2 linked regions of the Pleomorphomonas sp. PLEO genome follow. The protein of the gene in region 2 interacts with the protein of the main gene of each other region in a pairwise test. Links are inferred from orthologs where the notes say so. Each region holds a gene or a part of one and is shown on either strand. Other genes may lie near its edges.

Evidence for each region. Proteins that work in one complex are often made in the same cells at the same time.
Region 1: the proteins of leuS (region 2) and ligA interact in binary tests that used the Escherichia coli proteins (3 or more experiments, as listed by UniProt). The link is inferred for Pleomorphomonas sp. PLEO from one-to-one orthologs.

What each region holds. Positions count from the first base shown.
Region 1 is NZ_CP166625.1:2,618,935-2,622,244, forward strand. What follows is about bases 356-3,310. They hold ligA (NAD-dependent DNA ligase LigA), read right to left. Parts: upstream 2,934-3,310; coding sequence 777-2,933; downstream 356-776. Other genes in these bases: AB6N07_RS12135 (hypothetical protein), read left to right, coding at 356-526; AB6N07_RS12145 (hypothetical protein), read right to left, coding at 3,001-3,310. Also shown: AB6N07_RS12130 (ATP-dependent helicase), read right to left, coding at 1-15; more of AB6N07_RS12135, read left to right, coding at 311-355. UniProt on the Escherichia coli protein: DNA ligase that catalyzes the formation of phosphodiester linkages between 5'-phosphoryl and 3'-hydroxyl groups in double-stranded DNA using NAD as a coenzyme and as the energy source for the reaction.
Region 2 is NZ_CP166625.1:638,298-646,644, forward strand. What follows is about bases 2,804-5,982. They hold leuS (leucine--tRNA ligase), read left to right. Parts: upstream 2,804-3,163; coding sequence 3,164-5,782; downstream 5,783-5,982. Other genes in these bases: AB6N07_RS02770 (NAD(P)H-binding protein), read left to right, coding at 2,804-2,981; lptE (LPS assembly lipoprotein LptE), read left to right, coding at 5,769-5,982. In the rest of the region: AB6N07_RS02760 (DNA translocase FtsK), read left to right, coding at 1-1,492; AB6N07_RS02765 (DUF523 domain-containing protein), read left to right, coding at 1,571-2,080; more of AB6N07_RS02770, read left to right, coding at 2,139-2,803; more of lptE, read left to right, coding at 5,983-6,302; holA (DNA polymerase III subunit delta), read left to right, coding at 6,307-7,353; AB6N07_RS02790 (RNA pyrophosphohydrolase), read right to left, coding at 7,358-7,930; AB6N07_RS02795 (RNA pyrophosphohydrolase), read right to left, coding at 7,927-8,347.

The DNA.
Region 1 (3,310 bases), 2.0 Mb from region 2 along the record:
CTGGGAAGCAGTCATGAGGAGAACAATAAAGCAACAGGGCGCCGGGGGCGAGAGCATCGTAGGCCTGAAGGAGGCCATTCTTCGGGGCGACAGTCTCGGTTAATATCTGGTAATTCGCTTGGTATTTTTCACTAACGTAGCGTATTTTTATGCAACGTATGAGGAAGGCTAGGTGTTTCTTTTCGTGTTTCAGGCTTCTTTGTTGATGTTTTGAGGGGGGTTCTGGTTTTCGTTTACTTGTCCTTCAAGGATTGAGGCTCAAATCGTCTCGTCGGCCGCCAATCAGGCCTTTTCTCAGTGGAGAGAGGACATGACCATGACATCCGATAGGATGCTTTCCGGGATCAAAAGCTATTTCGTAGGAACGCTTGCGGCCAATGCCGGCCGTGCGCTGGCGGCCTATGCGGAGGACGCGGACAACGCGGCCTGGCGGCTTGAGCCCGGCCATTATCTCGATACGGCGGGCGGCCTCGTCGCGGCGACGCCGGAATTGGCATCCCTTGCCATCTCCTGGTCGCGCGGTTGATGGTGTTCTCGGAAACTCGACTGGGGCGGGCGCCTGGGTTAGCACTCTGTGCTTCCGGCGTTTATGAACCTCAGGGTATTGGTCGAGACCGAAGTTCCCGGCCAATACCTTTTCACTTTTCGAGACGCGACTCCGGACGCAAAAACGCGGGGCACAGCCGGAGTTGCTTATGTTCGCTCCGCTCCGGATCTCGAATTCGTAGTCCTCTGTCTGATACCGGCGAGTTTCGGTGCCAGCCTCTTTGAGGCCGCTATAACCCCTTGATCCGCTCCAGCCAGGCGTCCTCGTCGATCACCTCGATGCCGAGTTCGGCGGCTTTGGTCAGCTTGGAACCGGCGCCGGGACCAGCGACCACCAGATCGGTCTTTTTCGATACCGAACCGGCCACCTTGGCGCCCAGCCGCTCGGCGGTGGCCTTGGCCTCGTCGCGCGTCATCTTCTCCAGTGAACCGGTGAAGACCACGGTCTTGCCGACCACCGGACTATTGGTGGCGACAGGCGCTTCAGCGTCGAGAGGCGTGATTTCCTTCAGCAGGGCGTCAATGGCGGCGCGGTTGTGATCCTCGCCGAAGAAATCGGTAAGTGCCTCGACCACCACGGCGCCGACGCCGTCGATGGCGTCGAGTTCGGCCAGCGTTTCCGGATCGCGGGCTGAGGCCTTCCGCATGGCGTCATAGAAATGATCCCACGATCCATAGGCGCGAGCCAAGAGCTTGGCGTTACCTTCGCCGATGTGGCGGATACCTAGGCCAAAGATCAGCCGATGAAGGTCGATCTGACGGCGCGCCTCGATGCTCTCGAACAGGTTCTTGACCGAAGTCGAGCCGAAACCGGGGAAGTTGCCGAGCCGATTGAGGCCGGTCGCCTCGCGCCTTGCCAGGGTGAAGATGTCGACCGGCATGCGGATGGAAAGGTGCTCGTCTTCCAACGCATGGAAGAATTCGATCTGCTTGTCGCCGAGGCCCTCGATGTCGAAGGCGTGGCGCGAGACGAAATGCTTGAGGCTTTCCACCTGTTGCGCCGGACAGATCAGGCCACCGGTGCAGCGGCGCACCGCGTCGACCTTGCCGGTCTTCTCGTTGATCTCCCGGGTGGCGTGGCTGCCGCAACGCGGGCAGACGGTCGGGAAGGCATAGGGCGCCGCCTCGGCCGGCCTCTGCTCGATCAGCACGTCGACCACCTGAGGGATGACGTCACCGGCCCGCTGGATCACCACCGTGTCGCCGACGCGGATGTCGCGGCCGTCGCGCAGCGGTGCGCCGTCCAGGCCGATGCCCTTGATGTAGTCCTCATTGTGCAGCGTGGCGTTGGAGACGACGACGCCGCCCACCGTCACCGGTTCGAGCTTGGCAACCGGCGTCAGCGCGCCGGTGCGGCCGACCTGAATCTCGATGGCCTTGACGGTGGTCGAGGCGCGCTCGGCCGGGAACTTGTGGGCGGTGGCCCAGCGCGGCGAGCGCGAGCGGAAGCCGAGCCGTTCTTGCAGCGCGAGACTGTCGACCTTGTAGACCACGCCGTCGATATCGTAGCCGAGGTCGGCACGCTGGCTCTCGATCAGCCGGTAATGGGCGAAAAGCTCCTCCTCGGAGTGGCAGCGCACCATCAGTGGGTTGACGGGAAAGCCCCAGTCGGCAAAGCGCTTCACCGTGTCGTATTGCGTCTGGGCCAGCGGTTCGGAGAGATCGCCCCAGGCATAGGCGAAGAAGGACAGCGGCCGGCCGGCGGTGACCTTGGCATCGAGCTGGCGCAACGAGCCGGCGGCAGCGTTGCGCGGGTTGGCGAACAGACGGCCGCTGTCGTTCATCATCCGCTCGTTGAGGGCGGCGAAGTCAGCCTTCTTCATGTAAACTTCGCCGCGCACCTCCACCACCTCGGGCGCTCCGGCTGGCAACTCTTCCGGGATTTCCTTGATCGTGCGGACGTTGGCCGTGACGTTCTCGCCCGTCGTGCCGTCGCCGCGCGTCGCCGCCGTGACCAGCCGTCCGCGCTCGTAGCGCAGCGACATTGAGAGGCCATCGATCTTCGGCTCGGCGGTGAACACCGGCGTCTCGCTGGCGCCGAGGAAGTTTCTTACCTGCTTGACGAAATCATGGAGGTCGGCCTCGCTGAACAGGTTGTCGAGCGACAGCATCGGTTTGACGTGGCGGACCTGAGAGAAGGTCTCGGAGACGGGCGCCCCCACCGCGAGAGAGGGCGAATCGGAGCGCACGAGTTCGGGAAAGCGTGCTTCGATCTCGCGGTTGCGGGCACGCAGGGCGTCATAGTCGGCGTCGGAAATCTCCGGTGCGTCGTTGCCGTGATAGAGGCGGTCGTGTCGGGCGATTTCGGCGGCAAGGCGCTGAAGTTCGGCGGCGGCCTCATCCTGCGTGAGGTCGCCTGTGGGGATGGAAGTGGTCTCGGCCGACATCGCGCGTCTCCCGCTGGGCTCGTTCTTGGCTCGGTTAAAGCCGAATATTCAGCCGGCGCGCAAGGTCTCACAAGGCGGCGACAGCCGTCGTCACCATCAGAGCGCCGGCGAAGGCGGCAAGCACCCCGGCGGTGGCCCGGTTGATGACACCGGCGCCGACATAACGCCGGCCGAGGCGACCGATGGCGAGGCCGACAAGCCCCCAGACGGCCGTCGCGAAGGCTATGGCGGCGATCGTGCCGGCCATCAGGGCCGGTGATGGCAAGCCCGGCGGCAGGATGGCGAAGGCGAGGACCAGCGCCTTCGGGTTGATCAGGGTGATGAGGAACACCCGGCGCGTCGGCATCGCCGTGCCGGAGGCCGGATCGGCGCGCCAG
Region 2 (8,347 bases):
CGAGTTTCCGGCCATCGAACTGCTTGCTGAGCCCAAGGTGGGCAACGGTGTCCAGTATACGCCCGACAGCCTCGAACAGAATGCCGGGCTGCTTGAGGGCGTGCTTGAGGATTTCGGCATCAAGGGCGAGATCTTCAACGTTCGTCCCGGTCCGGTGGTGACGCTCTATGAACTGGAGCCGGCGCCGGGCATCAAGTCCTCCCGCGTCATCGGCCTCGCCGACGACATCGCCCGATCGATGAGTGCCATCGCGGCTCGCGTCGCGGTCATTCCGGGCAAGAATGCCATCGGCATCGAGCTACCCAACCAGCGGCGCGAGATGGTCTACCTGCGCGAGTTGATTGCCAGCCAGGACTTCGAAAAATTCAAGGGGCGACTGGCGCTCGGCCTCGGCAAGACCATCGGCGGCGAGCCGGTGATCATCGATCTTGCCCGCACCCCGCACATGCTGGTGGCCGGCACGACCGGTTCGGGCAAGTCGGTGTCGATCAACACCATGATCCTCAGCCTTCTCTATCGGATGACGCCAGAGGAATGTCGGCTGATCATGATCGACCCGAAAATGCTGGAACTCTCCGTTTACGACGGCATTCCGCACCTGCTGACGCCGGTGGTCACCGATCCACGCAAGGCAATCGTCGCGCTGAAATGGACGGTCCGGGAGATGGAGGACCGCTACAAGAAGATGTCCAAGGTGGGCGTGCGCAACATCGAGGGCTTCAATGCCCGGGTGGCGCAGGCGATCGAGCGTGGCGAGAGCATCAATCGCACCGTCCAGACTGGCTTCGACAAGGAGACGGGCGAGCCCATCTTCGAAACCGAGGAAATGGAGCTCAAGCCGCTGCCGTTCATCGTCGTGATCATCGACGAGATGGCAGACTTGATGATGGTGGCCGGCAAGGAAATCGAAGGGGCGGTGCAACGGCTCGCCCAGATGGCCCGCGCTGCCGGCATTCACGTGATCATGGCGACGCAGCGCCCCTCGGTGGACGTCATCACCGGCACCATCAAGGCTAACTTCCCGACGCGCATCTCCTTCCAAGTGACGTCGAAGATCGACAGTCGCACCATCCTTGGCGAGCAGGGCGCCGAACAGCTGCTTGGCCAGGGCGACATGCTGTACATGCAGGGCGGCGGACGCATTCAGCGTGTCCATGGCCCGTTCGTCTCCGACGGCGAGGTGGAGGCGATCGTCGCTCATCTCAAGACGCAAGGAACGCCCGATTACCTCGAGGCCATCACGGCCGATGACGAGGAAGACAGCGGCGGCGGTGACGTTGCTCCGGTCGATGAAAACGCCGATCTCTACGATCAGGCGGTGGCGCTGGTGTTGCGCGACAAGCGCGCCACCACGAGCTACATCCAGCGCCGGCTCGGCATTGGCTACAACCGTGCCGCCTCGCTCATCGAGCGGATGGAAAAGGAAGGGTTGGTCGGTCCCCCCAACCATGCGGGCAAGCGCGAGATCCTGATGCGCGCCGAGGAAGATTGACGGCGACCATCCGGAACGAGACAAAGGGCGTCTTCCTTGCGCGGGAAGACGCCCTTTTTCATGTGTTCGGTGGTGCCGATGGACCGCATTCTGATCTCCGCCTGCCTGCTCGGCCGGCCAGTCCGTTATGACGGCGCCGGCAAACGGCTCGACGATCCGCGCCTCGAGCGTTGGCAGGCCGAAGGGCGGCTGGTGCCGGTTTGCCCCGAGCTGATGGGTGATCTTTCGGTGCCCCGGCCGGCGGCGGAAATCGTCGGCGGCTCCGGCGCGGATGTGCTGGCGGGACGGGCTCGCGTCGTAACTGTCACGGGAGAGGATGTTACGGCCGCCTTCGTTGCCGGTGCTGAGGCGGCGCTCGAGTACGCCCGTCGCAGTGGCTGCGTTTATGCGCTCCTCATCGACCGCAGCCCGTCCTGTGGCAGTCTCAGTATCTATGACGGCAGCTTCTCAGGCCGGCGACTGGAGGGAGCCGGTGTCACCGCCGCGCTTCTCGCGGCACACGGCATCGGCGTTTTCGCCGATCACGACATCGATCGTCTTGCCAAGATCGTCGACGTCGGCTTGTTGAGGGAACCCGACGCGGGGTGAGGGCGTTGTCTCTTCCGCCGGCCGTACGGCCGGATCGGACTTCCTGACGGAGACCCCCATGGCAGACAGCATCCTCGTTCTCGGCGCCACCGGCACCATCGGCCAGTTGGTCGTGTCCGAATTGGTGGCAAAAGGCGAAATCGTCAAGGCGGCCTCCCTGGACGGGCAAACGCACCCGGAAGCTGAGGTCCTGCGGTTCGATTTTCGTGATCCGTCCAGCATCGCTCCGCTATTCGAGGGGGTCGACCGCGTCTTTGTTCTGATGCCGTCGGCACCGCTCGACGTTATCGCCGCGTTGATGCCGGTGATGCGGCACGTGGTCGACCGTAAAATCAAGGCGGTTCTGCTGTCCACCATCGCCGCCGATGTTTCCGAGGACAATCCCTATCGCCGTCTCGAATTGGTTCTGGAAAACTCCGGTCTTCCTTTCGTCATCCTTCGGGCCAACTGGTTCGCCGACAACTTCCGGACTGTCTGGAAGGACGATGTCAGCAAGGGCGAACTGGCGCTGCCGACCGACGAGGGGCTGATCAGCTTTGTCGATGGTCGTGACGTGGCCGCCGCCGCTGCCGCTGCGCTGACCAGTTCAGACTTCGATGGTCAGACGCTGGTCCTCACCGGTCCCGCGGCTCTTCCGTTGTCGCGCGCGGCGGAAGTCATGAGCCACGTTACGGGCCGGCGTGTCACCTTCCGGCCGATCTCCATCGCTGATTACGAAGCGCGCCTAGTGGCGGAGGAGATTCCCGAACAGCAAATTGCCGAGCGGGTCGCCGAGTTCGATACGATCCGCGACGGTAAGGCATCGATCGTTAGCCCTGCCATCGAGAAGATGACCGGCCGTCCGCCTCGCTTCTTTGAAACCTTCGTCAAGGATCACGCGACCGACTTCGTTGGTGTCTGATCTTGTTGTGGGATTTCATCGATCCTGTCGCGGTCTGACGGAAAACGCCGGCCTCGGCATTCCAAAGCATTGACCCTAGGGACCGTTTCTGATGATGGTCATGCCGTAAGTTTTTCGCGCGGTCGCGTGCTCTTGGCACCGTTGACCCGCGACAGGCGTGGATCTGAACAGAAGACGAGACGATGGCGACCGAGCGATACAATGCGCGCGAAGCGGAAACGCGCTGGCAGAAGGCCTGGACCGAGGCCAGGGTGTTCGAGGCGAAGAACGACGATTCGCGTCCCAAGTATTACGTGCTCGAGATGTTCCCCTATCCGTCCGGCCGCATCCACATGGGGCACGTGCGCAACTACACCATGGGTGACGTGGTCGCTCGCTACAAACGGGCCAAGGGTTTCAACGTCCTGCATCCCATGGGTTGGGACGCCTTTGGCATGCCTGCCGAAAATGCGGCGATGAAGGGCCATATTCATCCCAAGACATGGACGTACGAGAACATCGCCACCATGCGTGGCCAGTTGAAAAGCATGGGCCTGTCGCTCGACTGGAGTCGCGAGTTCGCGACCTGCGACGAGGATTACTATACGCAGCAGCAAAAGCTGTTCCTCGACTTCATGAAGGCCGACCTCGTCGACCGTAAGAAGTCCAAGGTCAACTGGGACCCTGTCGACATGACTGTGCTCGCCAACGAGCAGGTGATCGACGGGCGTGGCTGGCGTTCCGGCGCTTTGGTCGAACAGCGTGAGCTGACGCAGTGGTTCCTGAAGATCTCCGACTATTCCGATGAGCTGCTGTCGGCTCTCGACTCGCTCGACCGCTGGCCGGAAAAAGTCCGGACCATGCAGAAGAACTGGATTGGCCGGTCGGAAGGCTTGAGGGTTCGGTTCGAGATCGACGGTCCGGCGGTCGCCGACGAGTCGACCATCGAGGTGTTCACCACGCGTCCCGACACGCTGTTCGGCATGAGCTTCCTGGCTCTTTCCGCCGATCATCCGGTGGCGAAAGCGTTTGCCGACAAGGATCCGGCGGTTGCCGCTTTCTGTGAGGAGTGCCTGCGTATCGGCACCTCGGCGGCGGCGCTCGAGACGGCCGAGAAAAAGGGCCTTGCAACCGGCCTGTCCGTGAAGCACCCCTTCAACGGTCAGAGCTACCCGGTGTACATCGCCAATTTCGTGCTGATGGATTACGGCACCGGCGCCATCTTCGGCTGTCCGGCCCACGATCAGCGCGACCTTGATTTCGCTCGCAAATACGGCTTGACCGTTACGCCCGTTGTTCTGCCCGAAGGTGCCGACCCCGCCGCTTTCGCGGTGGGCGACGTCGCCTATACCGACGATGGCAAACTGTTCAACTCCGACTTCCTTGATGGCATGGACGTGGAAGCGGCCAAGAACCTGGTGGCGAGTAAACTCGAAGCGACGACGCTGCATGGTGCGCCTTCGGCCAAGCGGCAGGTGAACTATCGCTTGCGTGACTGGGGTATTTCGCGCCAGCGCTATTGGGGCTGCCCCATCCCGGTCATCCACTGCGAGGACTGCGGTGTGGTGCCTGTGCCGGCCAAGGATCTGCCGGTTCGCTTGCCGGAGGATGTCGAGTTCGACCGTCCCGGCAATCCACTCGACCGGCATCCGACCTTTACCAAATGCGTCTGTCCCGAGTGCGGCAAGCCGGCTCGGCGCGAGACCGATACCATGGACACCTTCGTTGACTCGTCCTGGTATTACAGCCGGTTCACCGAGCCGCGCGCTCAGACGCCGACCGTGCCGGAAGTGGTCAATTCCTGGCTGCCGGTCGACCAGTATATTGGCGGCATCGAACACGCCATTCTGCATCTGCTTTATTCGCGCTTCTTCACCCGCGCGATGAAGAAGTGCGGTCACGTCGGGTTCGACGAGCCCTTCCGTGGCCTGTTTACCCAGGGAATGGTGGTGCATGAGACCTATCAGTCGGAAAGCGGCGAATGGCTGTCGCCGGCTGATATCGAAATCGTCGAGGAGGCTAGCGCCCGCAAGGCGCGACTGATCGGCTCGGGTGCGCCGGTCAAGATCGGCCCGATCGAGAAGATGTCGAAGTCGAAGAAGAATACTGTCGACCCCACCGATATCATCGACAGCTTCGGTGCCGATACCGCCCGCTGGTTCATGTTGTCCGACAGCCCGCCGGAGCGCGATGTCGAGTGGACCGAGGCTGGGGCTCAGGGCACCGCCCGCTTCCTGCAGCGCGTCTGGCGCATCGTATCCGAGGCCTCCGAACTGGTCCCGATCGCCGAGCGGGCCGAAGGCGGCGACAGGTTGGCGCTGTCTCTGCGCAAGGCGGCGCACAAAGCTCTGGCCGCCGTTGAGGAGAATGTCGAGGGTCTGCGCTTCAACGTTGCGTTGGCCAAGATCTACGAGTTGGTCAACACGTTGGCCGGAGCGCTTACCAATGATAAGGCGCTGCTGGCCACCGATGGCGCCGCCGCGACCGCTTTGGTCGAGGCAACCGGTCTGCTCGTCCGCATGATGGCACCGATGACACCGCATCTTGCCGAGGAAAGCTGGGCAGCGCTCGGCCACGACGGATTGGTGGCGCTTGCCGATTGGCCGACCGTCGACCAAGCTCTGCTGGTCGAGGACGAGGTGACGCTGCCGGTGCAGGTCAACGGCAAGAAGCGCGCCGACATTACCGTGGCACGCACTGCCACGCCCGCCGAGGTGGAAGCCGAGGTGTTGAAGCTCGAAGCCGTGATAAAGGCGCTCGACGGCAAGAGCCCGAAGAAGGTCATCGTCGTCGCCCAGAGGATCGTCAATGTGGTCGTCTGATCTCCTTCGCCGCGGCGCCCTAGTATTAGCGGCCGGCGCTCTTCTCGCTGCCTGTCAGGTGCGCCCCGTTTACGCGCCGATCGGCTCGCCCGCGGCGGGTGGTAAACCGGCAATGGTGACGGAACTCGCTTCGATTGCCATCGACACGCAGACCGATCGCGTGCCGCAGGCTCTGATGAATGAGCTAATCTTCCAGCTGCGTGGCGGCAGCGCGCTGGTGGCACCCAAGTATCGCCTGCATCTCGTCCTGACGACAGGCGTCTCGGAGCTCGCCATTCGTGCCAGCGAAGATATCGCGGTGGCCAAACTGGTGTCGCTTACGACGACTTACACGCTGACCGAGATCGCTACTGGCCGGGTGGTTACATCGGACAATATCTACACCACCTCTCCCTTCGACGTCACATCGCAGCGTTATGCCAACGTTCGAGCACAGCAGGATGCCGAGGAGCGAGCGGCGCGGGCAGCGGCGGCCGACATTCGCTTGCGTTTGTCGTCGGCGCTGATCGGCAAGGGCTGAGGCAATGGTGGCGGCGCGCGCTCAGGAGGCCGATCGCCTCGTTGCGCGGCCGCCGCAGGATGTTGTGTTCTATCTGGTCTATGGGCCGGATACCGGGCTTGTTTCCGAGCGCGCCAGAACCATCGCCGCTGCCTTTTCGGACCCCAGCGATCCCTTCGCCTTGGTTCGCATCGAAGCCTCCGAACTGACGGCCAACCCGACGCGGCTCGCCGACGAGGCCTATGCGGTGTCGATGTTCTCGAGCCGACGGGCAATCCTTTTGCGTGACGGTGGAGGACGCGCGGATCTCGCCAGCCGCTTCCGGGCGCTGTTCAAGCAGCCCCCGCCTGATACTGCGATCGTCGTCGAGGCGGGCGATCTCAAGAAATCCAGCCCACTCAGGGTTCTGTTCGAGCAGGAAAGCCGGGCGTATGCGATCCCCTGTTTTGCCGATGACGAACGGTCGATCGGGGCGCTGATCGATGAAGAGGCAAGAGCGGCCGGCCTTTCCATCGCGTCGGAGGCTCGGGCGCTTCTGGTCTCGCTTCTAGGCGGCGATCGGTTGATGACGCGTGGCGAGATTCAGAAGCTCTGCCTGCACGCTCATGGAACCGGCACTATTACTCTTTCCGATGTCGAGGCCTTGATCGGCGACAGCTCAACCTTCGCCATTGACGAGGTGATTGACGCCGCGGCTGGTGGCGCTCTGACGGTGCTGGTCGAAGGGTTGGCCAAGGCGCGGGCCGAGGGTATCGATGCCGGCCAGATCGTCGGCGCGGCGCTTCGCCATTTCATGCTGCTCGACGAATTACGCGCCGCCGTCGATTCCGGCGTGGCCCCGGCCGATGCGGTCAATGGCGCCCGGCCGCCGGTGTTCTTCAAGCGCAAGGGCAAGGTGGAGGCCGCGCTTGGCCTGTGGCCGCCGGCTCGGCTCGCCAGGGCGGTTATCGTTCTGGGCGAAGCGGCGCGCGACGCTCGTCTCAATGCGTCGCTTGCCGCCGATATTGTCGGCGAGACACTGTTGACGCTGGCGCGCGCCGCCGATCAAGCCGCCGGCCGGCGGCGCCGATAAAGCCTCAAGCCGGACCGACATCTCCGAAAACGTCCACGACGCGCATGTATTGCCGCCGCCGGTGCAGTGGGGCCACGGCCGGCAACTCGTCGAGTGGTCGCCAGCGCCACTCGAGAAATTCCGGCGGCTCGTCGGTGTGGGCCGCCATGACCGTGATCTCGTCGTCTTTGCCGGTAAAGCGGAAGGCCGCCCAACGCTGACGCTGGCCACGGAAGGGGTGGAGCTTGTGAATTTTGGCGCCGCGAACGGGGAAGTCGTAGCTCCACCATTCGTCGGTCACGGCTATAAGGTCTGCGTTCTTGACGCCGGTCTCTTCCCAAAGTTCACGGCGTGCCGCCGCGATGATATCCTCGCCGGGGTCTATTCCGCCCTGCGGCAGCGACCAATCGGCGCCTTCGGTGAAAATCTCCGGATCCGGCCAGCCGAAGGGATTGGAGTAGGCTCTGCCGGCGAACACCAGCCCTTCGGCATTGAATAAGCAAATGCCGACATTCGGTCGATAGGGAAGGTCCGGCGAAAGCGGATCGCGCTCGGACGGGTCCGGCGGGGTTAGGGCGGCGGGGATACGGGCGCTCATGAAGGCACCGCCAGACCGGCGAAGGCTGCGGCAACCTTCTCGTAGATCGGCCGCTTGAAGGCAACGACGAGGCCTGGCACCTCGGACAGCGGCTTCCAGCCCCAGCGAGAGAACTCAGCCGGATGCGCGCCGCCTCCCGGTCTGTCGATGTCAATTTCGCCGTCATCGCCGAGAAAGCGGAAGGCGAACCACTTCTGTGTCTGGCCTCGCCACTTTCGTTGAAAGCGCCCCGTGGCCAGTTCATCGGGAACGTCGTAGCGATACCACTCCGGCGCCTCACCCAAGAGCTCGACCGAGTTTACCGAGGTCTCTTCCCAAAGTTCCCGGCGGGCGGCGTCGAGCGGCGTTTCGCCGTCGTCTATGCCACCCTGAGGCATTTGCCAGGGGGCTGAGTCGGACGCACCTTCAAGGTCGGCG